4 regions of the Glaciecola sp. G7-5 genome follow, and region 1 is predicted to be linked to each of the others. Evidence: predicted binding sites of a transcription regulator. Region 1 holds the regulator's gene; each other region holds the start of a gene.

Region 1 (7,716 bases):
TCAATTATGAGGTTAACAGCATTGGCATCTTTGGTAATTTAACGACCCAACAATACGAGTTTAAACAACATGTACAGACCCAATTTAACCCCGTTCTTTAATCTACGCCTTGCAAAAGGCGGCGATGCCAAAGCTAATAACGGCGGTCAAAGCAATTACGCAGTTAAGCTGAATAAGTCTGTACGTAGGAAGGGCTTATATGCCAGCATCTTGGCTAGCTTGTTGGTTGTCAACCTTGGGAGTAAAGTCATCGCGGCGCAATCAACACCGCCCTCAAGTGAGCAAAGCACCATTGCGACCGATTTTTTATTGCCGGTCACCGCAAAATCCAAAAATCAATCTGTCGATGGTAAAACTAAAACTTCAATTTTCATCGATAATGTAATAATACGCCAAGGTAGTCTTGAAATCTTAGCCGATAAGGTTGTTGCAGATGCGACCGCAGGTAAAGGCAAAGAGGTCATCACTGCAACGGGGAATCCTGCTAGTTATAAACAGAAGCTTGAAGATGGCTCGGTGGTCACAGCCAGTGCAAATGAAATAAAATATGAAGTAGAAATACAAACGATTTCTTTAAAAGGCAATGCTGCAATTAACCAAAACGATATTAAGGTTAATGGTGACTCTATCGCTTTTAACATGGCCAAAGAACAAATTATTGCCTCAACTGATGCCAATAGTGAAATCCCAGTAACGACCGTATTGAGTCCAGGTGCCTTCGTTTCAGATAAAAAAGACGATGAGGACAAACCGTGAGCAGTACATTATCCGCTAAACATTTAGCCAAGTCCTATAAGTCACGTCAAGTAGTACGAGATGTGAGTATTGAAGTATCGACCGGGCAAATAGTGGGTTTATTAGGACCAAACGGCGCAGGCAAAACCACTACCTTTTATATGATTGTGGGTTTAGTTCCCTTAGATAAGGGCGATATCTTTATAGACCAAACCAATTTAAGTTTTCAGCCGATGCATGAGCGAGCGCGTCAGGGTATTGGATACTTGCCACAAGAAGCTTCTATATTCAGAAAGCTGAGCGTGTATGAGAACTTAATGGCAATTTTACAAACGCGCAAAGAGATTTCAAAAGAACAACGCGAACGCATTGCAGATGAACTGCTTGATGATTTTAATATTAATCATATTCGCAATAGTCTAGGCATGAGCCTGTCGGGTGGTGAACGCAGAAGAGTTGAAATTGCTCGCGCATTAGCCGCTGATCCTAAATTTATTTTACTAGATGAACCATTCGCTGGTGTCGATCCTATATCGGTGAATGACATAAAGAAGATTATTTATCAGTTGAAAGAGCGCGGCATTGGCGTACTCATTACCGACCACAACGTTAAAGAAACCCTCGATGTTTGTGAAATAGCCTATATTGTTAGCCATGGGGAACTTATTGCCTCGGGCAGTGCACAAGAAGTACTTTCGAACCAGACGGTGAGAGATGTTTATTTAGGTGAACAATTTTCTTTGTAATGACTCGCTAAAGCGCTATCATGTAGAAAAGTGAGTGCTTAGTCGTTGATAGCTTCAGCATTATGTCAAAATAGACAGGAACCGATGTTTCCTACAATTGGAGAAATTAGAGCCCCTTATGCAAAAACACCGCATTAATAAAGTAGAAGGTCAGTAATGAAACCTTCGTTGCAGCTCAAGTTTAGTCAACAACTTACCATGACTCCTCAATTGCAACAGGCAATCAAGTTGTTGCAGCTTTCTACTCTGGATTTACAACAAGAGATTCAAGAAGCCCTTGAATCCAATCCATTATTAGAGACTGCAGAGCATGATGTAGAAAGCAATAGTGCGTCATCGGATGACAATCAAACCCTTGATTCTCGCACTGATAAAGAACAGTTGTCAGTGAGTGCCGAAGCGACAAACAACAACGATACAGCAATGGCCAACGGCGACACTGAAGTGCCAGATACTATGGATTCGCATGATGCGCTTGAGAATAGAGAACTGCCCGATGACTTGCCATTAGATAGCTCTTGGGAAGAGTATTTAGGGTCGACTTCAGCGCCAACGCGCATGACCGGTATTAATCCTGATGATGACTACGTTTTTCAAGGAGAAACAACCGAATCTATTCAAGACCACCTTATGTGGCAAGTAGAACTCACCCACTTTAGTGATAATGACAAATCTATCGCAATTGCAATTATTGATTCTATCGATGAATCAGGTTACTTGACCGTTAGTAGTGAAGAAATTCTCGAGAGTTTAGATAATGAAGACATAGAACTCGACGAAGTCGAATGTGTATTGAAACGCATTCAACGATTTGATCCGGTGGGCTCAGGCGCGCGTTCGGTAAAAGAGTGTCTACTCGTACAACTTCAACAATTTAACGAAGATACACCTTGGTTGGCGCAAGCTCGCAGTATTATTGATGAACATTCAGATTTAATTAGTAGCAAAGATTATCGTACCTTAATGCGCAAGACTCGCCTCAAAGAAGACCAACTTCGGGAAGTAATGCGTTTATTAAAAACCTTAAATCCTCGTCCTGGCAGCTCAATATCGTCACGAGAACCAGAATATATTGTGCCCGACGTAAATGTCTATAAGAAAAAAGGCGTGTGGACGGTTGAACTCAATAACGAAGCTCTACCTGCGCTGACGGTAAACGAAACCTATGCTAAATTGTCAAAAACGACTAAAAATCCGAACGATTCTCAATATATTAAGTCTCATTTACAAGAAGCAAAATGGTTTATAAAAAGCTTAGAGAGCAGAAATGAAACCTTACTTAAAGTGTCGCATTGTATTGTTGCCAAACAACGCGAATTTTTTGAGCAAGGGCCAGAAAAAATGCAACCAATGGTGTTGAATGATGTAGCCGAAATGGTCGATATGCACGAATCTACAATTTCGCGTGTAACAACCCAAAAATACATGCATACTCCCAGAGGTATTTATGAGCTTAAGTATTTCTTTTCGTCACATGTAGCAACGGAGTCAGGTGAAAATTGTTCTTCCACCGCTATCAGAGCCTTTATTAAGAAGCTCGTGGCTGACGAACCTGCGCATAAGCCATTAAGCGATAGCAAGATTGCGCAATTGCTTTCGGACCAGGGTATTAAGGTAGCTAGACGAACAATTGCAAAATACCGGGAATCGTTACATATTCCCCCTTCGAATCAACGAAAAAGCCTCGTTTGAGGCCAAGCATTAGAGGACGAGCATTATGCAAATAAACCTAACCGGTCATCATATCGACATAACAGAATCACTTCGCAATTATGTTGATACCAAATTTGAAAAACTCGAAAGGCATTTCGACCACATTAACAATGTTCATGTTATTCTCAACGTCGAAAAGCTCACTCAAAAAGCAGAAGCGACGCTTCACTTAAGTGGCGGCGAAGTATTTGCGAATGCCGAACACACAGATATGTATGCGGCCATCGACGGCCTCATTGATAAGCTTGACCGTCAGGTCATTAAACACAAAGAAAAACAGAAACGTCACTAAGTAGAATATGATAATAAATGACATCATTTCACTCGACCGAACTCAATGTTCGGTCGAATGTCATAGCAAAAAACGAATTTTCGAAGTCATCTCCGAGATTGCGGTCCAACAATCCCCTGAATTAGACCAAGTGGAAGTATTAAGCAGTTTACTGGCCCGCGAAAAAATGGGCAGTACTGGTATAGGGCATGGCATTGCTATCCCCCATGGCAAAATTAAAGACTTAAGCAATATGATTGCGGTGATAGTCACTAGTAGTCAGCCCATTGAGTTTGACGCTATTGACAGCAAACCTGTAGATATCTTCTTTGCCATATTAGTCCCTGAGGAACAAACCGATCAACACCTTCAAGCATTATCTGGTATTGCACGCAAACTGAGTAATAAGGACACCGTCAAGGCTATACGTAAAGCCACAAACAAAAATGAAATCGTCGCCGCGTTAGCCTAAACCTTTTCATGAACATAAGCGCAATAAAAACAAACGCATATGTAACTCTTATAAGGTGATAAATGAAACTTCTGATTATTAGCGGTCGCTCAGGTTCGGGTAAATCAATCGCTTTGCGGTCACTAGAAGATCTTGGCTACTACTGTGTAGACAATATTCCAGTTTCACTTCTACCCACACTTACGCACACCTTGGTGGATCAACATGAACTTGTTGCCGTGAGTATTGATGTGCGCAATATGCCTGAAACTGAAAATGAAATTAGCGAACTACTTAATTACCTGCCTGAATTTTGGGAAATTACCATTATTTTTCTTGATGCAAGTGACGATGTACTCGTCAAACGCTATAGTGAAACGCGGCGCCTACATCCCTTGTTCAAACGCAGTAACTCACTGGTAGATGCGATCAACGAAGAGCGCGAAATCTTAGTGCCCGTCGCAGAAAAAGCGGATTTACATATAAATACCGACAAGCTATCGGTACATGATTTAGCTGAACTTATTCGCGAGCGCGTTTTAGGTAAGAAAAGCTCTGATTTAGTCATTGTCTTTGAGTCATTTGGTTTTAAATACGGCATCCCCAAAGACGCAGATTATGTGTTTGATGTAAGATTTCTACCTAATCCACATTGGGATCCTGACCTACGACCATTATGTGGACTTGATGGCCCCGTTGAGTTGTTTTTATCAAGCCAACCATTGGTAATGAAGTTAATTTGGCAAATTCAAAATTTAATAACAACGTGGTTACCCCACTTAGAGCGCAATAATCGCTCTTATGTCACCATTGCGATTGGCTGCACAGGAGGCCAACATCGTTCGGTTTACGTAGCGCAGTCTTTAGCAGAGGCATTTAAAAGTAGCCACGGTGATGTGCAAGTTAAACACCGTGAAATTGGCTTATCAAAACCTTTAGAAATGGCAAACGCTGAAGAAACGCCTGACGCACAAAGTAACATCAATAGCGAAGCCGGCAGCGAGTAAACTAGGGAAAACGGAGCTAAAAAATGAGGCTAGTAAAGACACTTACCATTGTTAATAAACTAGGCTTACATGCAAGGGCTGCGACGAAGTTAGTGCAGTTAGCCAATAGCTATGAATGCGAAATAGTGCTTGAACAAGACTCACAACAAGCCCCCGCAAATAGCGTACTTGCCTTATTGATGTTAGAAAGCAGCCAAGGCAAACAAGTGACGTTAATTTGCGACGGTGCTGATGCACAAGTCGCTATGCAGAATATTGAAAACCTCATCGCGAATAAATTTGATGAAGGCGAATAAATAGCATCTTTCCAGTCAATTCATCCCACAATGTTCTGACAAATGCTATACTTGCGCCACATCATAGCGCACTGCAACATTCTTATTTACAAACACAACAAAAGCATTTATAAGACACAGTAATATTGCTGTAGCGCAAATTAACACTCTTATATAGACCGACTCAATGTCTGACACAATCGAAACAACGCACACACAAGCTAGGTTAGAAAAGATTTCAGCGTCACTAGCTGCTGGTGCATTTGTGCGTGTTCGAAAACTATTACATGACATTCCTGCTGGTGATGCAGCCCTACTGCTTGAATCATCACCCACCAAAACGCGTGATATTCTGTGGCAAATGCTTGATGCGGACTTTCATGGTGATGTATTAGAAGAATTATCTGAGGACGTACGTAACGGTATTATTAGTAAAATGATGCCCTCAAGCGTTGTCGATGCGCTAGAAGACATGGATACTGATGACTTGGCAGAAACGCTAAGTTCTTTGCCAGAGAACGTGCTCAATAGCATTTTAACGTCGATGGACACTCAAGATAGGCAGCGAGCTGAAAAAGCGCTCTCTTATGGAGAAGATACCGCCGGCTTCATTATGAATACCGACACTATCACGCTACGCCATGAAGTTACTGTTGATGTAGTGATACGTTATTTGCGTTTAAAAGCTGAGCTACCTGAAAATACCGACACCCTGTATGTCGTGAATAGGCAGGACGTGCTAATTGGAACGGTGTCACTTTCTCGCTTGTTAACCTCAAGTCCAAATGTCAGTGTCGAAGATATTATGGACGACGAACCAGAAGCACTTACCGTAAATATGGAAGAACGCGCCGTGGCAAGTATGTTCGAGCGCTACGATTGGTTGTCAGCGCCGGTCGTAGATGAAGACGGAAAGTTAGTCGGACGAATAACGATTGATGATGTCGTTGATATCATTCGTGAAGACGCAGAGCACTCAATGATGAGTATGGCTGGTCTTGACGATGAAGAAGATACCTTTGCTCCTGTCGGCCAGTCTACCAAGCGCCGCTCTATTTGGCTTGGTGTGAACCTAGTCACGGCTTTACTCGCGGCAGCAGTGAGCGATATGTTTGAAGCCACACTTAGTCAATTAGCTGTTTTGGCGATTCTTAACACCATAGTGCCGAGTATGGGCGGAGTCGCAGGTAATCAAACACTAACCCTAGTCATTCGCGGTATGGCTTTGGGTCATGTAACTAGCGCCAACGCATTATGGTTAGTGAGAAAAGAACTCGCGATTGGTTTTCTAAACGGTATTATCTGGGCTTTTTTGATAGCGTCTGTGATTGCCCTGTGGAAACAAGACTACATGCTTGGCTTAGTAATCGCCTTCGCCATGTTGATGAACATGATTGCTGCAGGCTTAGCCGGTGCTACCTTACCTATCGTCATGAAGAAAATGAAAATAGACCCAGCCCTTGCCGGTAGCGTTATATTAACCACCATCACAGACGTGGTCGGTATATTTGCCTTTTTGGGCACCGCAACATTGTTTCTTATGTAAGGTTTGCAAAGCGCCCCGTCAACTCAATCGTCGTATTGATGTTGTTTAAGCCACTCATGCAAATAAGGCACATCTTTGCTTATTGCCATTTGCAGTTGTTCTACCCACTCGTGAACATTCTCCCACCAAGCGGGGTGATCCCCTTGTTGAATCATATTCGCGGTGATTTGCACTCGGCTTAAGCCCACAGAACTAGCAGCACCTTTTATTTTATGCGCTTGCGAACACACTTCGTCTTTATCATCGGCGGCCAGCGATACATTCAATATCTCCATGTATTCTGGTATTTTGTCTTCAAAGACCGCTAAACTCGCTTCTACCATGCCCTCACCAATGGTTTCAATTAACATGATAAGCAAGTCAAGATCGAGGACTTTTTGTGACTCTTGTTCTATCACGACTTTTTTACTCCCTTTTTGATCAGTGTTTCGAGGTGGGGGCAGATCGTTGCGTAGATCAGTAGCGAACAACTCATTGAATACTTGGATAATGCGACTCTTTTTAACGGGTTTTGCGATAACATCGTCCATTCCGTTTTGTAAGTACTCTTCTCTTGTCTTAATCACATTGGCAGTTAAGGCAACAATGGGAGTACGCAGCACTAAGTCCTCTTCTAACAATGTGCGAGCAACATCAAAACCGCTCATATCAGGTAACTGAATATCTAATAAAATGAGGTCATAGGTGGTTTCTTTAACCATATCAATCGCTTCTTGCCCGGTCATTGCTACGGCAACGTGTTGGCCTAGTTTCTCTAGCAAGGCCTTGGCGACCATTACATTCAGTTCAATATCTTCAACTAAAAGAATGTTTAAGCCAGTTACTCTCAGCTCTTCTACATCTGGACTTTGATGGCTGACAGTCACAGGCAGTTTAATTTCAAAGCACGTGCCTTGATTAAGCTCTGAATTGACACGAATGCTACCATTCATTTTATCTACCATCTGCTTACATATAGCTAAGCCTATACCC
Region 2 (7,716 bases), 870 kb from region 1:
CATCGTATATGTCAGCGCCTCTAAAGAAGGCGAGCCAAAAGGCGTTTACGCTTTGGATGTCAACACCAACGAGTTTACACTTTTGTCGCAAGATGAGCGTGTCTCGCCTAAAGATGTGTGGGTTGATGAAATTTCTAAAGAACTTTATGCCATCGAAACTGAGCTTGATTACCCGACTTATTCTTTCATCGACAACGGATCAAAAAAGAGCGCTCAATTAAAGTCGTTAATACAAGCTTTGCAAGGTCAACAAGTTCAATTGGTTAGCAGTACTTCAGATGGCAAGTTGAGTATCGTATATGCTTCTAGTGACAGTAATCCCGGTGATTACTACCTGTTTAATGCAAATACCAACAATCTGGGGCGTTTGTTTTCATCGATGGCGTGGATTAATCCAGAACAAATGGCAAAAACCAAGCCCATTAATTTTGAAACCCGAGACGGTAAGACAATCTATGGCTACTTAACCATACCAAACAATGTTGAAACCAAAAACCTGCCGCTTGTCGTGATGCCTCATGGCGGTCCGCATGGTCCAAGAGATTGGTGGGGTTACGATCCTAGTTCTCAGCTACTTGCGAGCCGTGGTATGGCTGTGTTGAAGGTTAATTTCCGAGGATCGGGTGGATACGGTCGTGATTTTGAGCATTCAGGCCATAGAAAATGGGGCAGTGAAATTCAGTTCGACATAATAGATGGTGTCAAACACCTCATATCTGAAGGAACAGTTAATAAAGATAATATTTGTATAATGGGGGCAAGCTTTGGCGGTTACTCAGCCTTGCAAAGCTCGATTCTAGAACCCGATATGTTTAAATGTGCCATTGGTGTGGTGGGTGTTTATGATTTACCGCTAATGTTTGAAGAGGGCGATGTAGCTGAACGAGACAGCGGCCAAACCTTCTTAAAAAAGGTGTTAGGTACCGATGAAGCTAACCTTAAGGCCTTTTCTCCTAGCTACAATATAGATAAATTAAAAGCCCCCGTCCTTATAGTTCATGGCGGAGAAGACCAAAGAGCCCCCATAGAACAAGCTGAATCTTTAGTAGCCGCCTTAGATGAGGCAAAGCATCCATATGTGTATGAGTTATTAGAAGACGAAGGACACGGTTTCTATAAGCCAGAGCACAGACTGCATTACTACGAGCAGGTACTAAAGTTTTTAGACAAACATTTAGACTTATAGCTTATAGGGGCGTTTTGGCGCCCCCTCCCTGCGCCTTCTGCGTCCCTTCGCCTTCCGCCCCCTCACCCATCATCCGCTCCCATTCCGTCATCCGCGCCCCCTTCGTCATCCGCGCCCCTTTCGTCATCTCAGCGCAGGCTGAGATCTCCGAAAACATCCTCTATTTATGGGATGAAAGCGGTTGTATCAAGCAGATTCCTGCCTTCGCAGGAAAGACGATTCGATTAAATATTAAACCCCCTCCCTTCATCGTCCGCGCCCCCTTCGTCACCCGAGCCCTTTCCGTCATCCGCGCCCCCTTCGTCATCCGCGCCCCTTTCGTCACCCGAGCCCTTTCCGTCATCCGCGCCCCCTTCGTCGTCCGCGCCACCCGTCATCTCAGCGCAGGCTGAGATCTCCAAAAACATCCTCTATTTATGGGATGAAAGCGGTTGTATCAAGCAGATTCCTGCCTTCGCAGGAAAGACGATTCGATTAAGTATTAAACCCCCTCCCTTTGCAAAAAAGACGATTCGCTTAAAAGATTAACATTATGCCTCCCCAAGGTTTTATTTTTTACCAGCCATTTAAACCTTCCTAAGAAATAGAGCGACTTAATAATCAAATACACCAAAAGTTAACGATTTTAGCAGTCTACTTTTCGTCTCATTGACGACGAATTCACTTATCTAATTGTTTTTATTGATTAAATAATATTGGCACTGAATTTGTTACAAAGACTTATAAAATACACACATTCTAATAAGAAAATAGTAAAAGGACACAAACATGACCAAGCAAGTAAAAAGACCCGTATTGACCTTTATCGTAGCAATAATGTCGCTCATTCTATTAGCAGGGTGCATCGTGCACGTTGGTTCTGGCAAAGCGAGTGCTCGAATATCAATGGACGGAGATTATTCAACAGTCAACAAATCCTTAACCATTGGTGAAGGCAAAACCATCGAAGACGCATCTGCAGTTAATGGCAGACTCACCATTGAAGATAACGTGACAGCCGAAGATGTCTCAAGCGTTAATGGCCGCCTATCGGTTGGCGATAACGTGAGCTTGGATGATCTCTCAACCGTCAATGGCAAACTTAGCGCGGGAACGGGTCTAACGGCAAATGGTGATGTAAGCACCGTCAATGGGAAAATTGAACTGAACAAAAACTCGCTAGTAAAAGGCAGCGTAACATCTGTGAACGGCAAAATAGTGATTGAAGGAGTTGTAGTAGAAAAGAACATCGAAACCGTAAATGCATCAATCGAATTATTGGGTAAAACCCGTGTACAGGGTGACATTGTTTATAAGCGCAGAAACAATAACAACAACTACTCGCAGCGTTTACCCGTACTACGAATTGAAAAAGGCGTGATTGTTGAAGGCAATATTATTATTGAAGGCCCGGTAGAGTTCGACTTTGATGACGACAGCTTGCGTAGCAAAGTAATTGAAAAGTTTTAAAACCACACACTAGTCATTTATTCAACCCTCCTAGACTTGCCCTATTGACGCCAATAGGGCTTTTTTTGCGCCGCGTCCATGCAATCACACAAGCTAAAGCCAACAAATAAATATTCATAGCACCGCCACCACTTGCCTCACCATCACTTGGCTCGGGTACGGAAGTTGTGTCAACAATGGTAATCGTTGTAGATGCCGACACCTGTTTTTCACTATCAGCAACAAATACTGCAAGCGTCACCGACGTAGTGGCATTAACTTCAGGCAAGGTAAGGCTAAGTGACTGTCCATTTTGCCCACTTAAAACTACGCTAGGCCCACTTATCTGACGCCATTCAAACGAAAGGAAGTCGCCATCTGCATCATAGGTATCGGCGGTCAAGGTGAGCTGATCGCCTTCATTTACCGAACTGCTATGCGCATCAATCGACACTGTCGGAATGGAGTTTTTATTAGAAATATTCACACGAATATTTACGCTTGACGTGTCGCGGCCATCATAAACGTCTAAACGAAACAGTAAAGATTCATTCTCGCTAACTTGCGGCGCGTTAAAACTCAGCAGTGGGGAAATATTTTCACCTAAGTTTATACGAATACCGCCTATTTGCGTCCAAGTAAATAAAAGATCATCACCCTCAGCATCGGTAGTTAATGAAGCATCAACGCGAACGGTTTCTCCTTCAAATACGTTAGTTTGCTGTGCTACGTTAATCAGTGGTGAGCGATTTGGTAAGCGTCGTGATAACACGCCCGGATCTTTTATGAGACCGTTTTCAGTCAAATCAGCATCGTTTGGTCCGCCATCTTGAATAATTAACTGAATACAATTATCGCCCGGCGTTAAACCATTTAAATAAAGGCTCGAATCTGTTTCAGGGCAGTTGCCATTTGCATCAAATGGAGCCGACATAATTACATTGTGTGCATTTTCAACAAAGGTAAACCAACCATCACGACTATTAAATTTGCGATACACAGCATCTTCGGGAATTAAGGAACCCGTATTTAAAGGAATTACCACCGGCACACTTTCACCAATGCTTTCTAAGTTTTCAATATTGAAATTGGTAATTTGCTGAATCGCATCAAAATGCGGGTCGTCCACCTCTACGTCTGGATAATACGACGACAGTCCATAAGTTTGAATATCAAATTCTGAAATCACCGCATTTGCAGCACTTTGCGCTTCACTCATTTTGGCGATGTCACCTAAGGTTAACCGATATCCAGCGAGTGTTGTGATGGGTTGTTCGCTTGCACCCGTGGGTAAAGTCGCGGTATTTTCTTCATCGTCAAGGTAGTCTGGCACACCATCTAAATCGTCATCGCTAAGCCCTTCCGCTTGGTCAGAAAGACCGTCAAAGTCACTATCAATAAATGCAGATAACACAGGTTTTAGCGCTGCGACTGAAAAGGCAAACTCAATACTAGACGAATAAAGCTCTGCGGTATTGCGTTCACTAATTTGCGCCCGAGCGATATATTCACCTGCTTCAAGCAAGGCTGGATTGAATTCAAAAGTCGCTGAATTGTTGTCATTGTTAAGGTCAGCGATGCTGAGCACATTGTCACGGTTGCCTTGGGCTACCACTTCCCAAACCACTTGATGAAAGTCATCGAGATTGATGTCTCGTATGTTCGCCAGCAAGGTTGCTTCGCCTTGGTCTTGATACGCTAAACTCACAACCTCGCTATTTTGCAGTAATTTTATATCCGCTACTGGTGCTTGGTTCGCATTACTAAGGTCAATACGAATTTGAGACAAACGACCAATTGCCGCATTTTGTGGGTTGGCAAAATTAATCCAAAGTGTATCGCCTAAGTTAGCCGTCGCTGCCACGTCAATATCAAGGGTGGCGCGCTGGCCTTGGTTAATATAGAAAACACCAGAACTTGCTGAAGTGACGGGGCCAACTACGGTGTACTCAACACTAACAGGATACTCTGGCGCTTTGCCCGACAGCACAATAGGTAAGCGCAAGCGATTACCTGGCGCAGAAACCCCATAGGCTTTGGCGGTGAAAGTCGGTAGTATGTTAACAAATAGTTCTTTGATTGATGCATTTCCTGAAGCATCTGTCGCCTGCAACATGACGCTTTGCGCACCCGCTTTAAGGTTATTTTCAGTAATCAGTACGGCATCTATTTCACCATCAACCAAATCTGTAGCGCTTTCGCTAATGTCTTGGCTTACATCAGTTAATATGCCTCGTGACCTTATATCAAGCACTGCACTTTCATCAAACACTGGCGCAATGGTATCTTGAACGACTACGTTTTGCGCCAAAGTGCTTATGTTGCCAGCAAAATCGACTGCCTTCCAAGTAATAACATGCTCACCTAAAGGCAGCGGCTGCACATAGTCACTGCTTAAGGTCGCCGGATTGAGGTTGTTATCGCGTACACGTGGTTCGGTCAATGGAATAGTCGTTAACGGGCCTGTAGCTTCTATTATTAAATCGCTAATGCCGTCTATGGTAGGTGCTTGATCATCACCGATGCTGGGGTTCAAAGGTTGACTATCATCTACATCAACAATACCGTCGTTGTCATCATCTTGATCAGCATTATTACCAATACCGTCAGCATCGCTATCTAGTTGCTCAGCTGCTGAAAAAGGGAAGGCATCTACATCATCTAAAACACCATCATTGTCATCGTCAGTATCGGCATTGTTGCCTATGCCGTCACCGTCATTATCTAAGGTTTCGGTGGCATCAAAGGAAAAAGCATCATCAGCATCAGCAATGCCATCATTATCGTCATCGTTGTCACTGTTATCTCCCTGACCATCAAGGTCGTTGTCGGCCCATTCTAAAGGGTTAAGAGGAAATAGGTCATTGCTATCTTCAAAGCCATCGTTGTCGTCGTCGGTATCGGCATTGTCGCCTATATCGTCGCCGTCGGTGTCTATGCTTTCACTTGCATCAAAGTCAAATGCATCATCTATATCTAGCACGCCGTCGTTGTCGTCGTCGCTATCGGCATTGTTGCCTACACCGTCTAAGTCGTTATCAGCACTTTCGCTGCTATCTAAGGGAAACAAATCAATCTCATCAGGGACACGGTCACCATCATCATCGAGGTCTTCATTGTTACCAATACCATCAGCATCAGTATCTGCACTTTCACTGGCATCTAGCGGAAATCTATCTTGTGCATCAAGTACGCCGTCGTTATCGTCGTCGGTATCACTGTTATTCCCTATGCCATCTCCATCAGTATCTATCGTTTCTAGAGGGTCATTTTCGAAAGCATCGAATTGGTCATCAACGCCATCATTGTCGTTATCGGGGTCAGCATTGTCGCCAATACCGTCATTGTCGGTATCAAACCATTCAGTTACCGCAAAGACAAAAGCATCGACTACGTCTAATACACCATCATTATCGTCGTCTGTATCGGCATTATTACCTATTCCGTCGCCGTCAAAATCAGCCACTTCGCTGGCATCATAGGGGAACTCGTCATGGCTATCGTCGAGGCCATCGTTATCGTCATCTGGGTCAGCGTTGTTACCTATACCGTCGTTATCAAAATCACTGGTCTCGTTGGCATTAAACGGGAATGCGTCGTCTTCGTCATTAACGCCATCGTTGTCATCGTCAAGGTCTGCATTGTCGCCAACACCATCTTGGTCGTTGTCGTCAAAGTCCCCATTATCAAGTGGAAATAAATCGTCAACATCCAACACACCATCGTTGTCATCATCATCGTCGGCGTTGTTGCCTATGCCGTCTTCATCGGTATCAATACTTTCGCTAGGGTCACGGGTGAACGCATCGTTTACATCAAGTACGCCGTCATTGTCATCATCGGTATCTGCATTGTTCCCTATGCCGTCACCGTCACTGTCAATAGTTTCGGTGGGGTCTAGGGGAAACGCATCGTTATCATCGGTGCCGCCATCATTGTCGTCGTCGTTGTCAGCATTGTTACCTATGCCATCAGCGTCGCTATCAAGGCTTTCAGTTGGGTCGAAGGGAAAGGCATCTTGTGAATCAATGACCAAATCGTTGTCGTCGTCATTATCAGCAACATCGCCTAAGCCATCGTTGTCATTGTCATTATTTTCTAAAGGATCGAATGGGAAGGCATCTTGTTCATCAATCACGCCGTCGTTATCATCATCAGTATCAGCGTTGTTACCTACCCCATCAAAATCAAAATCCAGAGACTCGCTAGCGTCAAAGGGGAATAAATCCTCGGTATCATTTACGCCATCATTGTCATCATCTACATCTTGCTCGTTTGGGATGCCGTCGTTGTCTACATCAACGCGTGGAAATTCGGCATAGTTGTTTAACCACAGCGCTTCGCTACCGTCACGAATAGGCTGAAGCAATACACTATAGCCATAGCTAACCGAATCACTTGATTGTGTGTCAACCGTCGCTAAGATTGCTAGATTATTGTTTGATGAGGTCACACGGCATTTTGTATAGTCAACAAAGGTTGTGCACGATTGTGCGATGCTAATCCCATTTGTAAACACAATGCTTTCAAACTCGGTACTGGCGTTGGCAACAAACCAAAGGTCGTATTCAATGCCATCTTCAAGCACAAGGTCTAAGTAGCTTTTTTGGGTGTTGCCGGTTTGGCTTAAAGTCGCACTTACTTCGATTTGACCGTCGAAAACCATATCATTGCTTGATTCAGTTGTTGATATGAAGGGGATTTGTGCGGCTAGAATTAGTTCTTCAGCTGTATCGTAATCACTAGTTGAATTACCTTCGCTGTCGGTAGCCACCAATGAACTCACATACCACATGCCAGACGGTTCTAAGTTGCTAATGCTAGTTGTAAAAACACCTGTATGGAAATCGCCACTCTTTGTCCATTCGCCTTCTTGAATAAAAAGCAGTTGCTCGCTGCTGTCGCTATTTTCTAAGTAAAAATCACCTGTCGAAACAGCATTATCATCTTCAAAAACAAGCGTTACTGAAATTTCGAGTCCATTTGCGTTTAATGAGTCTAACGCCACGTTATCAGGTGTAAGGGTTAATCTGTGTAAAACGGGCGCGCGTGTGTCTGCAGTTTCTTGAGCACTAACATTTAGGGAAATAACAAGAATAGAA
Region 3 (7,716 bases), 2.5 Mb from region 1:
ATAAGAATCCTGAGTTTTATGCTTTCTTACGTAGTATGGATGCCTACCGTAGTAGCTTTGATAGCAAGCAAGATGTACTTGTAATTGAGCCTGATAGTGACTTCTTTAGATACTTAAATAATAGTTCAGGTAAACAATAGCTCAGTGTTAAGCTTCCTTTGAGCTAACAAGATAAATCAAATCCCAGTGCACAACACAATTTGTACTGGGATTTTTTTGTTGGCAGGTGTTAGGACTCACCCGCCAATTTTGCCTTCTCGAGTACTAACTTTATAAAATCGTCAACAGGCATTGGACGATCGTACAAAAAACCTTGTGCTATTGAACACTCGTTAGCAATAAGAAAATCTTTTTGTGCAGTATTTTCTATCCCTTCAGCGATGATTCCTAGTTTTAGTTTTTTAGCTAGTGCGATAATGGCACTTACAATGGCATTGTCGTCTTCGTTATGTTCCACATCTTGCATAAAGGACCTATCAATTTTTATAGCGTCAATAGGTAAGTGCTTTAAGTAAGCTAAAGAGCTGTAGCCGGTTCCAAAGTCATCTACCGATATTGAAATCCCTTGTTGCTTAATTTCATGTAAAAATGCCTTCACCTTTTTATAATTTTTAACCAATACACCCTCGGTAAATTCTAACTCGAGTAAACGGGTATCGATTCTATGTTGTTCTATGTTGTTACGAATGAAACTTATCAAATTTAGATCGTTAATTTGTTTTGGTGAAAAGTTCATACAAATAGGCAAGTGAATGTTTTTATCTTGTAAAAAAGATACGATTTCACAGGTTTGACTAAAAACCCAGCGTCCTATAGCGTTAATTATGTCTGAAGATTCGGCAATCGGAATAAACTCGCTAGGCATTATTTGTTCGGGGCCCATTTGCCATCTTATTAGGGCTTCTGCTTTTACTATTTGATTGGTGTGTACGTTGTAAATAGGTTGCAGATAAAGCGCGAACTCTTGATTAGTAATTGCATTTTTTAATGCTTCTTCGAGCATGAGCCGCCTTGCTGATACATCATTGAGTTGTTGATTATAAACTTGGACGGCGATATTTGCGGTTGTTTTAGCGTAGCTCAATGCTAAGTCAGCATTGTTCAATAAATTCTCTGCTCTAGTCGCGTCTTGCGGATATTGAGTCAGCCCTATTTTTATAGGTAAGTCACAAGGACGTCCATCACTTGTGAAGTAAGTTTGTGCACCCGTTGAAATCAATTCAGATACAAATTGGTTGGTGTCAGTTTCAAATGTTCTTTGCTCTAAACTCAAGGTAGCACCATTTGATTTTCGAATGATCATAAATTCATCAGCGCCTATTCGGGTGATAAAATCTTCATCTGCTAACTCGTGAGCAAGCCTCTTTGCTATTTGTTTTAGCAGTTCGTCGCCTTCTAAATAGCCATAGAGCTCATTAGCATATTTAAAATTTACCACATCGATGCTTATTAAATAGAATGGATCATCTTGTCCTATACAGCTTTGAAGTTGCTGCCAAAAGTATTGACGATTAGGTAGCCCGGTCAAAGGGTCATGTAATGCGAGCTCTTCATTGGTTTGCAGAAGATGTTTAATTCTGGTCTGATCGCTAATACTAATAATCCAATGATTAACGGTCCCCATTGATGAAACAACCGGATTAATATGAATATTTAACCATTTAGTGGTCAAAGGCGGCATGTGCCAAAAAAGTTCACCTTGCCAGGCTTTGGTGCCGCTAAATAGTTTTTTCTCGGGGTATTGTCGCGAAATTAACTGTTCGATAGTGTTTAGTAACTGTTCTTGGTTGGTTTTAGCTATATGGTCAAATATATCGAAAGCAGCAGGGTTGCTTTCTACAACCTTCTCACTGTCGTTGATTATAATAATACCGATGCCAGCATAGCGAATAGCTTCGTGTAATGGCAAACGTTGATCGCTGTCTGTCCCATCTTGTAAAATCGCGCGTAATCGTTGGCTTAAATAGTCATGTCTTTCGACCACTTGGTTATTCGACAAAGAAAGTTCTCTGGCTATTTGTAAGGTATTTTTTCGCTCGTAATAAGTTTGCTCTGCGTTCTTTATTATCAGAAATTGTTCTTCTCCGACGTTGCTTGCAAAAGCCTCTAAAAATAGGCAATGTCCCTCTAGCTCTTCAGTCCAAATTCCACTTATTATTGTTCCGTTTTGTTGAGTTTGCCAAAAGGACTCTGCGTCTATTAAGAAATCGTCTAAAAAGATAATCGAGTTATCTAGCTCAATAGTTTCCTTTACTTTACTGTCAGGGAATAAGGTTAAAAACCACACACCTGCATAATCTTCTAGGGTAAAGTGTCTTGTATCAATTCGTTTTAAAATCGCGCAATCTACAATACCTAATGAACTTAATACTGATAACTTCATGAGTAATTTACCATTTTGCCTAAGGCTAAGAATAAAGCCTCTACTGATTCACCTGTTTTAGCACTGGTGTAATGTATATCGTCAAACTCGCTGGCATGATTCGCAAGGATAGAATTACTCCAGTTCATTGATGCTGGTAAATCCGTCTTATTTACTGCCAATATTGCCGGTATTTCGCTAACACACCTAGCAAGTTTAAATATTTCAATGGATTCAGCCAATGAGGTAAATCTGGTTTGGTCCGCAACGATAATCATGCCTGATGCTCCTCGAAGGTAGCGTGGATTAAATTCACAATACTTATCCATTCCCTCTAAATCCCAAATCATAAGTTGGGTAGGGGGCTCGGTGAGAACTATTTTCTTATCGATTTTAACCCCAATCGAAGTGTGATATTTATCAGAAAAAATGCCCTCAACAAATTGTTTTATCAAGCTTGTTTTACCAACGCCTGTGGCACCTAAAACGCAAATCTTTTTCTGCAACATGTAGTTATTACCTAACTATTTTGGTGGTTGTTTATTGGCCAGTATTACATAAATAATAGCTTTTCGAATATTGGTATTTGGGGGAGCATCTTCAATAATACCAATCCCTGATGTCATAATTTCATTGTGCTTTAAACCTAAGGAAGCGAGTGCTTTTGCGGTACTCTCGGCTCTCTGCAGACTCAAGACTTGATTTACTTTTTTACTTCCGACATTGTCACTTGCACCTAATATCAGCAAACTAGGAACAAGTTCTAAGTCTTGGGCGAAAGTCTTTAATTCTTCATACTTCTTGACTACCACCATAAGGTGCATTAACTCAGCATCACTTATTGCGGCGCTACCACTAGAGAATTCTATTTGTTGCTGGTTTATATCAGCAATTAATAATTCGAGCGCTCGTTGGCTAATAAAGCGCTCAGAAAGTGCTACACTCTCGCTCTCTTGTTCAATGATGTTTATTGTTGGGCTAAGTAGTTCAATGCCGTCGACTTCTGTGAGTTTTGTTCTCAAAAAGCGTAGTTGTGCGGATGTCAGTTGTCCGCTAATAAGGTTGCTATTTTGTGCATATGTAATTTTAGTTGAAGGCCCAGTGTTAGCGAGTGCGAACTTGTCTATTAAGGCCTGCACCCGGCGTTTGACTACCGTTTGCGAAAGAGACATAAAAGGAACTTCGTTTATAGATAACCAATTTTCACGCGAGTCTAGCTTAGCTGGAAGTAGCCACTCATCGACACTTATTGCATTAGGGTCTCGTAAAACCATGATTTGAACATCTTTTACGCCGACTATATCACTGCGGTTAATAACAATGCCTTGGTCCTGGGGTAAAGCTTGGACGCTTTTTAACAACGCATTGGTTTGCCAAGAAATAATGCCGTAGTAGGCTATGGCGACAATTACTCCTAAGAACAGTAATGTGGCGAGCCATGGCTTTTTAGATTTTTTGTTTCCAACATGATTTGCTTTTTCCTCAGATATTAAACAAGCATCTAGGGCCGTTGAGGTTGATTCAAACACGCTTGTATCACCCTCAAATGTTTGTAGGGCATGCATATAGCGCGAATGAATCTCTTCTAAGGTGCGCTGCAATTTGTCTTTTGCTACAGGTGAAATGTTGCCTAATACGGCCCCTACGATGAGGGCTTGAGGACCCTGTTTAATGTAGAGTGTAAACTCATCGACTTTAATTTCATCCAAAGAATAAATTTCGTTATTGTTGTTGCTATCTTTTGTACTCTGACCGGCACGTAATTGTTTGTGTTGTGAAAATGAGTCATTTACAAAATCTGATATCGCACTTAGCATCGCTGAAATAAGATCCGAATTTTCGTCATCTTCAGGATTAAGGCTTGAGGAGTTAAGGAGTATTCCCGTGCTCTTGTGTATAAGCAGTACTTGTTGTACTTGATAAGCATAAACTTGTGACGCTACGTAACGAGAATAAGTAAGGCCCGCTCGCTTAGCTTTGTAGCGCCAAGTAAGACTCTTAAAGGACAAGCTTTTTTCAATTAATTCGTTGGTTTTCTCGATAAAATCACGCAAAAAAACAGTAGAAAATTTTCTTACCAGGTCGCCAACAAGGGGATATAAATAATCAACAAACTTTTGGCGCTGCTGACTTACAGAACTTTCTATCGATTGTTCTACTAAGGGGCCCAAGATCCTTACAACACTATTGTCTTTTTGTTGTCTTTCCTCGAGCGCTTCGCTTATAACATCACTGACATACTTTTGAGCGTGTTCTTTATGCTTTTTCTCTTGCTTTGCCAGTGCGTCTGAATTAATAATCGAACGTAATGATTCAAGGTCTCGTTGCGCTTGTCGTTTTTTATCCTCCAAAGTATTGGCCTTCCTTGGTGGTGCTTCCTCGAATTCTTCGTTTTCCATGTTGTTGAGGGCGCGCTAGCTATCAGCGTCAAGATTGCTCGCCATATTGGCAAGTAGTTGGGCAAGGGTTTTGCGGTCAGTTTTAGAAGAACTAAGCTCCTTGGTAACTTGTTCAAATTGGTCAAGCAGGTCTTTCATTGAATGACTTAGTGCCGTTTCGAGTTTACTTATCTCGCTATCAATGCGCTTATGCAGAATATCAGAGTCATCCTTGCTTGCGTTTTCTGCCATTTCCAGTTGGCTTGCCAAGGCGATATTGTTTTGTTCAATCGCCGTTTTATTTGTTTCGCTATGTTCATCTACACTTTCTATCTTAGTAAGCAGAGCAGTATGTTGTTTCTCAATACTTGCATTAAGCATTGCAAACTGGCTTGCCGTACTTTTGCTTAGTTCTACTATTTGTAAACTAAGCGAGTGCTCTATCTCTTTTATTTTGTTTTCTAGTTCAGCCTTTGCGTAGCCAAACACAATACTGCGCAGTTGTTCTAACTCATCTAACGGTCCAGTTGATGGATTTTCTTTAGTACTACTTGTATTTTTCTGCGACACAGTTTATCTCCCTGAAAATGTATTTCTCCATCTTTACATAATCAAGTAAGGATGTGAAATAGACACCGCGCAATAAATTTTTAAGTAAGTAGTCACATTATTACTCTGAATTCTGAGATTAGATAGCTTTTTTGTTTAATTTATGACTCATTGCTTAAACTATTATTAGCGTGGGACTTCCCTAGTGCTTGTTGCATTATCTTTATGCATAGCGCTCTATTATAGTGCAGTTTACCCCGACTTTTTTTATTTCTATTAATCGCTATTTTTCTAAGTTATTGAATTTACGAGCTAAATATTATTGGCATTTATCTTGTATATAAAATACTAAGCCACTTGGTTGCCGACTACATTTTGCACGCTAGTCGTCATAAAGTAAGCAATTACAAATTCATATTTTTGTTGCGTGAAAACAACGAAATGGCAAAGACGCCCGCACATGACTCTGGTCAGTGTGGGTTTTTTTATGCGTAAAAAAGGTAATAGACATGAACGATACTGATAGATTAAAACACAGCAAGGCCGATGTACTTGTGATAGGTAATGGCATGGTGAGTCATCACTTTGTTGAGCATTTGCGAGGACTCGACAGTGAAATAAGCATTACCGTATTATCGGGAGAGTCCAGACTGGCCTATGACCGCGTGCATTTATCAGAATTTTTCACAGGCAAAAGTGCCGACGATTTAGCCCTCACCACGCAAGAGAATTACGACGCCCAAGGCATTAGCTTTGCGTTAAATGCGTGGGTTGAAAATATTGATAAACTAAATAAAACGGTAACGACCAGTGATGGCCGTGTTTTTGAATACAATAAGTTGATTCTTGCTACAGGTTCTTACCCCTTTGTCCCGCCTATTCCTGGAAACGACCAAGAACATTGTTTAGTTTATCGCACCATTGATGACTTACACGCGATAAAAGCGTCGTCGCTTTGTAGCCGTGTTGGTGTGGTTGTTGGTGGTGGTCTACTTGGCCTTGAAGCTGCAAATGCCTTAAAAGAAGCCGGCCTTACTACCCATGTTGTAGAATTTGCGCCGCAATTAATGGCGGTGCAAGTAGATGAAGGAGGCGGGCGCTTACTAAAACAAAAAATTATGGACTTAGGCGTAGAGGTTCATACTCAAAAGGCAACCCAATCAATCGAAGCTGGAGATCAATGCCGATATAAAATGTGTTTTGCTGATGGTACTGAACTAGAAACCGATTTAATTCTTTTCTCCGCAGGTATTCGTCCTAGTGACCAATTGGCTCGAAACTTTGATATTGCCGTTGGCGAACGAGGCGGAATTGTTGTTGATAATTATTGCCAAACTTCTGAAGCCGATATTTATGCGATTGGTGAATGTGCGTTATGGGAGCAAAAAATATTTGGTTTAGTCGCACCTGGTTATGCAATGGCAAGAACCACTGCTACTCACATTGTTGCTAATCCAAACAGCGAAGACATGCCTTTTACTGGCGCTGACATGAGTACAAAACTCAAATTGATGGGTGTAGAAGTTGGCTCAATTGGTGACGCTCATGGCCGTACGCCAAGCGCACAAAGTTATACTTATGAAAATCAGCCTGATGGCGTATACAAAAAAATAGTCGTTGACGCTAAAGGCGAGACGCTACTAGGAGCAGTCCTTATTGGTGATACCTCGCAATATGATACCTTGTTGCAGTATGCCCTCAATAAAATAGCTCTCCCAGAATTCCCAGAAAGCTTAATCCTTCCAGCAACGGCCGACAGCGCACCTAGTTTAGGGGCCGATGCCTTACCATTATCAGCCATGGTATGTTCATGCTACAACGTGTCTAAAGGGGATGTTGTTAATGCCATTGATGCCGGGCAGTGCTCTGTCGCGGATGTGAAATCTTGTACCAATGCAAGCAGTGGCTGTGGTGGTTGTGCCGCTTTACTTAAAAACGTCGTTGACAGTGAACTTGAAAAACGCGGCGTTGAAGTGAAAAAAGATATATGCGAGCACTTTGCATACTCAAGGCAAGAGCTTTTCAATATAGTGGAAGTCACAGGTATTACAGACTTTGATACCTTAATTAGCGAGCATGGCAGTGGCTTAGGATGTGATATTTGTAAGCCCGCAGTAGGATCAATACTCGCCTCAGTACACAATGAATTTATCCTTAAACAGCAGCATGTCGCCCTACAAGACACTAATGATACCTACCTTGGTAATATGCAAAAAGACGGTACTTACTCTGTTGTTCCAAGAGTTGCAGGGGGAGAGATAACGCCTGATAAACTCATTTTACTTGGACAAGTGGCGAAGACCTATTCTTTATATACCAAGATAACCGGAGGCCAACGCATCGATTTATTTGGGGCAAGAGTAGAGCAACTTCCCGATATCTGGCAAGCCTTAATCGATGGCGGCTTTGAGACAGGCCACGCTTACG
Region 4 (7,716 bases), 2.0 Mb from region 1:
CTGTGCAAAACGTTCAGCGAGTTCTCGGGCACTTGCTTTATTCAGCGCCAGCACCATCAAACCAGAGGTTGGCTTATCAAGACGATGAACAACAAACACATGCTGCTGAATTTGGTCGCGCAAGAGCTGGATTAGAAAAGCAGTTTCATGCCTGTCAATTTCACTTCGATGCACCAATAAACCAGAGGGTTTGTGCACAACAACAATGTCTTCGTCTTGATACTTTATGGACAACAAAATTGTAGATCCCCGTTAATTTTTGCCCCAGTACTTAGAATACACTATCAGGACGACCCTAGCCAAAATAGGGCAGTTTGCCAAAAGAAAGTGAAGAACTGCCCTTAGAAAAGCTGAAACAGGTGCAAGGGCTCTTAAGAACATGTTTTAACAAGGAACTCTTGTGAATAGTAAGAATTTAATCACATTAACATCGTAAATTAATAAATTTTCTTTAAAATTACTTTAGACCCATTTTCACTTCCTGTCATGAACATTAAAAATGGTTCACTTGGTTCGCGAAGTTGGCTTGTCGCTTTGGGAGTCGATGGAAACCAATGTGGTCCTATCTCATCATCGCTGACTAAGCTTTCTGTGAAACTTGCACCCAAGTTAGTAGACGAAAGAACAGCCAAGCTTGTGTTTTGATTTGCCCATCCATCTTCTACACTGCTATTAGGGTCCAATAATTTCTCGGCAACCACATATAAATTGCTTTCGGCTGAAGCATATAGGCTTTGCTTGTATAGTCCGTCAGCTATTTTTGTGCTTATCCAATAGCCGTTCTGTGGCCTTGATAGCCAAGAACTCCAATCTTTATTTACCATATCGTATTTAATAAATGCGAGTATTGGTGTGTCGGTGCTCGGTAATATATTGATGCTAACTGAGCGGTAGTCAAAGCGAAGATCTAGAGCATTTGGTTCGCCTTCGATTAAGGCGTAATTGTCAATTGTCGCGGGGCTAGCTAAGTATTCACCGTCGCTGTCATACCAAGTTTCTCCGTTATCAGAAGAGTTAAAATAAGCGATCCCAAAACCTACTCCATTGCCGGGAATAACTGGATCATTAGCACTTCTTTCATGAATGAGAGCAGCAAGATGTAGCTTGCCATCCTTTGAAATGGCTAGTTGCGCAAAATAATGGATATAGCGATTAACAAAATCGTCCTCATGCTCTCTAGAACGTAAAATCAGTTTCTTCATGGCCACCTCGCCATCCACAATCTTCAGGAGATCATACGACCAGGGATGTTCTTGCAAGACATTATAGCCGTCTCTTATCACAACAAAAATTTCATCGTCATTATTGATTACTGCAGAAGGATAGGTGTAGCCGTTGCCTATACTGCGTTCTTGTGACCAGTTATTTAGTTTTTCACCATCAGAATTAAACTTATATTTTAACGCTGTGTTGTGACTACCATAGAATAGATGGAAGTTACCTTGGCTATCCTTAAGGATAGTCGCGCCCCCGTGGTCATCACCTGCTTCCCCGATAGTCACTTTTTTGACTATAGCTAGGTCTGTTTTGCGTATTTTAGTCAACACAACGTGCTCTTTATCTTCAATAAACTCTAAAAAGCTAGCGTAAATATAGTTATCATCGTTCAAGATCTTATTTGAAAGCTCATAAGCAGTTGCTCTGCGACTTCCTTGCTCAGTAAGTACTACTGAGCTCGCTATTTCAGGGTTCAGTGGATTCGCATCGCTTAGTAGTGGTGTTTTAACTGGGTTTTCTAAATCACACCCAAATAATAGTAAAAAGAATGTAATGAGAACTATTTTTTTCATATGTGCTCTTGGCTACGTCTGGTTATTTACAACCCATTGGTTAGAAAAAAGACCGTCATCAATTAGCTTAAAACGCTCTTTAAAAAGCTTTAAATAATCATTCAAATCGGCTAATCGTGCAGTTTTATTGACGGCGCTTTGTGTACGTCTAGGGCAATGCAAATACCGTGCAAAAACAAAATGTTTTAGATGAATTTAATAGATAAGCGGTTTGCGAGGCAGAACAAGATCACTATAAATTGAATTTTTAGCCGGTTACATAAGCGGATTGGGAAACAATATAGGTGTGTCCTAAATGACAAATAACTTTATTATCCTTTTTTCCATGATTGGAAATCCGCGAAATTACGCCAGCATAGGCTTGACCAAGGCAAGCATAGAAACAAAATTAAAAAGGAGGCTTTGGAAGATAACTTCAGGGTTGAGTTGTTAGTTGAGGAAATTTAATATGCTCTTGCCCTGAATACACAATCAAAGGTATGACAAGGGTTTCGTATTTGACATATAATAACAATAATGTTTTTCATTCCTATTAGGTTTTTTTATTTAAATGGCATCATCCCCAACGATCTCTACCTTAAGCGAATTTTTGCTGCAGGCGCAAACGCAATACGAAGTCTTTGATTTAGGTCGTGGTATTCGACCATTACCTAAGCAAACTTTTTTTGAATGGGAAAATCAGCAAGCCCCCTGCGCCTTTCCACGTCAAGATCATGCGTGGTTTTGTATTGTATTTTGGAATAAAAACCTTAATCAAGAACATTATATGTGGTTTATCAAGTTACCCCTTGATGAAAAGGGTCTAATAATGAGCGCCTCTCTAAGCCAGTTTTTAGAGATTATTGTAAAAGCCTTAGGTAAAGAATTAGAACATACCAGTGATAGTCAAGCCCAGCTCCCCGAAAACCCCTTTGTGTTTAAGCCTAGTCAACAACAATTAGCTGACTGCAATGCGCACATTCGCAGAGTCTTAAGCCTAGATCTTCGTCCTCAGTCTGACGCCCATGCTTATTTGCATGCGCCTAACAGCGTCAAGAACGAGCAAGCTTGGGCGCAATTAAGTGTGCAGGACATTGCAGACTTTGTTATTTACCCAAAAGCCAGTAGCGAAGACAAAAGTGATATGCAATCGCTTATTGCTGCTAATTTACAAAGCTATGCTACGCCTGTTTTACACTGTTTATTTGCTAGTTTGGAGTCAGTCGAAATAAACGACACGCTTTGCCAAGCACTCATAAACTTCCATGAGTCGAGCGATGATTCGAATTTAGCTGCGCTTTGTTTGCGCGCAATGAGCTTTAAAGCGCCTTCCCAGGGCCAAGAATATATACTTAGCTTGATAGAGCAAGATGACAAATGTGATCTAGAAACTTGCGTAGTGATTAGTGGCCGCTACTGGCAACTGTTAAGCGATGAAAAACGCTTGCATAAATTTATGCATAAGGTCGCTGTATTAGACCCTAGTCACAATTTATTCAAGGGTCTATACGCTGACTTAGTTAAAGTACCTTACACAAGAAAAACCTGCCTAGATTTTATTCGCAGTACAGAGCGCACAGAAGAAGTCGCAAAGGCGATAGGTTCACTATTTTCTTAATATGCATGACGACCAAGTCTAGGAAGTAAATCCAGTGGAATTATCAAACTTAATTATTTTAATGATACTTGTCTTGTTTGGCGTGCAATTTTGGCGCTTACGGGCCATTGCCGAACACACAGTAAGCTATGCTAATCAATATTGTAAAAAACACCAATTGCAATACATTAGTTTAGCTCGCACAGGCACACGGTTTAAAGCCCACAAAGGGAAACTAGATTGGCAATTAAGCTATCAAATGGAGTTTAGTAGTGACGGTCAAACAGAATACCACGGAACAATTGTAACTCATGGAAAACAGGTGATTAGCGTCGATTTACCCGCGTACAGAGTGGTTGAGGAAAATAGTGGATATATTGAGTAATATTTATTTGACTTCATAAACGAGGAAAGGCAGACGCTAGCGTCTGCCTTGATAATTTTGAGCATCCTTCTCAGCTGTCCTTGGCTAAAATTTCATCCCGAAAAAATCCTTTACACCCCTTTCCATTTTAATCCCGCTAATCCTAAGCAGGCAACACATCTTGTGTAGGTCCCTTATTCCTTTGTCCATTGCGCTTTCACGCCTAGGTTCATCCATACAACCCAGATTCACTATCCATATGTTGTCCAGTTTAATCCTTTACTTTGCAATCCATTAACACAACATCCTGTCGTGGTCTTAACCTTCTTCCTGAAGTTCCCTTAAGACAGGTATAGAATACGTAATGGCGATGAGTTTTAGTAAAGTATTTTTGACAAAATTTTAGTGAGATTTAAGAGAGCAAATTTGATCTTTCTGTAAGATCTTGTTTTATTTGGGATTTATAGTTTGCGAGGATAAAAATCTTCAGTTTTAAGGCTGTATTACTCACAATTTTGTAAGATATCTCTTACAAAACTGCGAGTAAAAAAGGAAGAGTGTATTTTGATCAGTTATCACGAGGCCTAAACATTACTTTGCCTTTAATATTACCAACGGCAATTTCTTCAACGTGCTTAAAACCACCATCTTCAAAGAAAGAAATACATTTAGGTAGCGTAACAAGTACACCGACTCCTTCAGATGACTCGTCTTCTAATAATAAACCTAATACCGCGCTCATCAATACGTGCCCTAAACCTATATCTTGATAGTCAGGATGAACACCAATTAGCGAGAGCATATGATAATTTTTGGCTGGCATCTTTTCGCGTACTTTTTCTTCCTTAACAATCATTTGTTTAGTACCAAAATAACCCGCTGTCAGTAACATCTTTAAACGCCAGTGCCAAAACTTACCAGAGCCAAATGCGGTATCGGGCAAAGTTAAACAAGTCACCGCTAATAGCCGTTTGTTTTCGTATAAGCCTATTAAGGATTGGGATGCATTCCAATATGTATTTATTTCTTCTCGGATCGCGCTGCGTAATCTCGCCTCATAGCCCTCTTTGTTAACTTGAAAAATATCAGTGAACAAAGGGTCATCAAAATATGCGTTATATAAAATTGACGCGGCTACTTTTAGATCATCGGCCCCTAAATAGGACGCTTTCACGTTTTGCAAATCTGGCTTGTAATGGGTCACAGTCATATACCTACTCTCTTTTCCCTTTTCTGGAGAAAGAAACATTCATATCGGCTAGATAAAATGTTTCTCTCTTTTGAGTTTCAGTCGAGAGTGTAAACGAATTGCACGCGCATTAACATTTTTTTTACATGCCAGAATAATAACAACGCTAAGGCAATGCCTCAGACGAGAATCAAAGCAAGTAATTGCTGCTTAAATAGCGTCTAATGCGGTTTGACCAAATCCGATTAATTCGCCATTAACAAAAAGGATGGGGGTACATTCGTCTTTGGTGGTTATACCGTCACCTTCAGTACGCTGAGTTCGATAAAACAGGACTCTATGTTCTTTATCATTTTTTACGATGAGCTCGTCAAAATCAGGGGTGCCCATGCTTCTGCGTACCGACGCAATTGAAGTGCCAACTGACAATTCGCTGATCATTTTACGATTTTCTTTTTCAATCTTACTCCACGAAACGTGATTGCTGCCATTGTCGTAGTCGTCATCAATTGAAATAACGCAACCTGAAAGTAAAACGCCTGATAGTGCAATTGCTAGTAAACCCTTTTTCATTACAAACCTCTTAGTAAATATTGTTCTTAATAATAGTGTGTGCGCTTAAAATATAAGGCAACGATTCAAGTATAAACAATAATTAGACCAACATTAAAATAACCATATAATTCATACGCTTAGCTTGTAATCGCCATGAAAACCAAATTATACTTGTGTAAAGTAGACGAATTATTTAACAATATGGCTAATTATTCGTTTAAATCATTAATGAGAACCTATGCAAACTCAAGAAGTGATACAAGTATGTTTAGCCTTAGTGAAAGCAGGTAAAAAACCAAGCATCGCATTAGTAAAAACCAGGCTAAGCAACAAAGTGAAACTAGCCACTATTGTTAAGGGGATACAGCAATTTCAAATCAATCAAGAGTTGGGCTTGAACCAAGAAAGTGTAGAAATATCAGAAGCGAATGAAAAATTAGCTCATGAAACACAATCAGCAAACACCAACTGTGCCTGTGAACAGAAAATTGCCCAGCTAGAACTTGCAATTGCCTCTATGAGCAAACAACTTAAAGACTTACAAATACAGGTGCAGGCTTTAGGTTAAGTAAAAAAGCGCTTAGATTGGGCGCGAGCTCTCGAACAGGCTCTTTCCCGACCTTCTCTAGCATAACTGCGCCACTGCTTAACATCACCGACAATATATAATCTTCTTCGTCAGTAAGACCAAAAAACAAAGTCTCGGCTTGTTTTAAGCGCCTTTTCATTAATACATGAGCAATAAGATTTTTTTGTAGGCGGTCGAAGTCTTGTTCATTCCAGGCCTGAATGATTGAAAGTCCGCCATCTTCTGTGGAAGCGTTTAGATCGTGAGAATAATAACGACCAAAAAGCAATTGTAATTCCAGAGGTATCCTTACTTCTAAGGCCTCTTCTAAATTACTTAAGCTAGCTGGTTCACTGCGTAATACGGGTAGCCATGAGACTTCATCACCGTCTTGCTTGCGCGTATTGGCGTTGACTTGAAAACACGGGCTTGGCCATTCATTGTCGTAGTATGTCAGTAAACCCATATTGTCTTGGGACGAATGGTCGATATAACTATTGATAAATGCATCGAAAGCTTGGTTAAAAGCCCTTGTTTGTTCTTGTTGAGATGACATGGACTTATGTTCCTATGAACTTGCTCACCACCAGCGGCGTTTTTTGTTATTATAATCACAACTATAATGATTGTCATGTGCGTATAACTTGATTAAAACGCAAATGTATACAGGAGATAAGAGTGGATGCACTAGTACTGGGGAAAGCGGTAGAATATGCGCAGCATTACGATGCTAGTTTACTACAAGCCGTACCTCGAAGTTTAAGCCGAGACAGCATTAAATTACCTAAGGTACTACCCTTCACCGGGACAGATACGTGGAATGCTTATGAGTTGTCGTGGTTAAACAATAAAGGTAAGCCAATGGTGGCCATTTTACAGTGTGATGTTCCCATCGATTCTGAGAATTTAATTGAATCAAAGTCCTTCAAACTGTATTTAAATAGTTTTAATCAAACCCAGTTTGCGTCGACAGCGGCAGTTAGCGAGATTCTACACAAAGATTTGTCAGCCTGTGCAGGTAAGCCAGTAAGGCTTAGTATTATCGCTGCTAGTGACTTTGCCCAACAGCAAATAGGCGACCTCCCTAGCCAAGAAAACCCAACATTTCCCACCTGTTTGATTGACGATATAGATATCAGTATTGACAACTATGACTTGTCTTCACATCAGCTTGAGACCAGCGGCGAAGGCGTAAACGAAACGCTGGTTAGTCATCTATTGAAATCAAATTGCCTGATTACCAACCAACCGGATTGGGGTAGCGTGCAAATACGATATTCAGGTTCCCAAATTGATCACGAAAGTCTACTTCGATATTTGATTTCCTTTCGCCAACATAACGAGTTTCATGAACAATGCGTAGAACGTATATTTTATGATATTTTGACAACATGTAATCCCGAAAAACTGAGCGTTTATGCGAGATACACCAGACGCGGTGGTTTAGATATCAATCCATTTCGATCAAACTTTGAAAGTCCTTATGCGAATATACGTTTAGCAAGACAATAATGCGCCGAGCCCGTCTATATTTGCGGGCAACCATGAAGATGAACAGGACACACAAATGAGTGAATTGTCACCCAAGCAAAAACTGATGATAGCTCGGCAACAGCTCGATAAACTGTCGATTTTTATTGCGGGCTTGGCTGACTTTTTTCGGGGAACGAGTCC

The links. Region 1 encodes sigma-54, which starts transcription at its own class of promoters, with help from an activator protein. Its sites were predicted from a motif close to GTTGGCACGNNNNTNGNNT; they were not measured.
Region 2: the regulator sigma-54 is predicted to act here: its motif matches at 1,881-1,899, upstream of AC0L6H_RS06430 (DUF4097 family beta strand repeat-containing protein).
Region 3: the regulator sigma-54 is predicted to act here: its motif matches at 5,611-5,629, upstream of nirB (nitrite reductase large subunit NirB).
Region 4: the regulator sigma-54 is predicted to act here: its motif matches at 5,566-5,584, upstream of AC0L6H_RS19150 (DUF3192 domain-containing protein).

Annotation. Positions count from the first base shown of each region.
Region 1 covers NZ_CM147892.1:2,370,756-2,378,471, reverse strand. Annotated here, with positions in the region: gene lptC (LPS export ABC transporter periplasmic protein LptC) at 1-101, shown strand, start outside; gene lptA (lipopolysaccharide transport periplasmic protein LptA) at 70-756, shown strand; gene lptB (LPS export ABC transporter ATP-binding protein) at 753-1,481, shown strand; gene AC0L6H_RS10435 (RNA polymerase factor sigma-54) at 1,638-3,173, shown strand; gene hpf (ribosome hibernation promoting factor) at 3,199-3,486, shown strand; gene ptsN (PTS IIA-like nitrogen regulatory protein PtsN) at 3,494-3,937, shown strand; gene rapZ (RNase adapter RapZ) at 4,000-4,923, shown strand; gene AC0L6H_RS10415 (HPr family phosphocarrier protein) at 4,947-5,219, shown strand; gene mgtE (magnesium transporter) at 5,386-6,744, shown strand; gene arcB (aerobic respiration two-component sensor histidine kinase ArcB) at 6,768-7,716, opposite strand, start outside.
Region 2 covers NZ_CM147892.1:1,497,575-1,505,290, reverse strand. Annotated here, with positions in the region: gene AC0L6H_RS06440 (alpha/beta hydrolase family protein) at 1-1,186, shown strand, start outside; gene AC0L6H_RS06435 (hypothetical protein) at 1,201-1,578, shown strand; gene AC0L6H_RS06430 (DUF4097 family beta strand repeat-containing protein) at 1,955-2,635, shown strand; gene AC0L6H_RS06425 (thrombospondin type 3 repeat-containing protein) at 2,649-7,716, opposite strand, start outside.
Region 3 covers NZ_CM147892.1:5,059,960-5,067,675, reverse strand. Annotated here, with positions in the region: gene hflC (protease modulator HflC) at 1-140, shown strand, start outside; gene AC0L6H_RS22245 (putative bifunctional diguanylate cyclase/phosphodiesterase) at 230-2,383, opposite strand; gene AC0L6H_RS22240 (Rab family GTPase) at 2,380-2,871, opposite strand; gene AC0L6H_RS22235 (OmpA family protein) at 2,887-4,761, opposite strand; gene AC0L6H_RS22230 (hypothetical protein) at 4,777-5,310, opposite strand; gene nirB (nitrite reductase large subunit NirB) at 5,799-7,716, shown strand, end outside.
Region 4 covers NZ_CM147892.1:4,332,544-4,340,259, forward strand. Annotated here, with positions in the region: gene AC0L6H_RS19125 (pseudouridine synthase) at 1-237, opposite strand, end outside; gene AC0L6H_RS19130 (BNR-4 repeat-containing protein) at 438-1,790, opposite strand; gene AC0L6H_RS19135 (DUF3549 family protein) at 2,341-3,387, shown strand; gene AC0L6H_RS19140 (DUF3301 domain-containing protein) at 3,422-3,751, shown strand; gene AC0L6H_RS19145 (GNAT family N-acetyltransferase) at 4,299-4,940, opposite strand; gene AC0L6H_RS19150 (DUF3192 domain-containing protein) at 5,130-5,492, opposite strand; gene AC0L6H_RS19155 (DNA-binding protein) at 5,713-6,042, shown strand; gene syd (SecY-interacting protein) at 6,005-6,598, opposite strand; gene queF (NADPH-dependent 7-cyano-7-deazaguanine reductase QueF) at 6,721-7,554, shown strand; gene AC0L6H_RS19170 (GGDEF domain-containing protein) at 7,610-7,716, shown strand, end outside.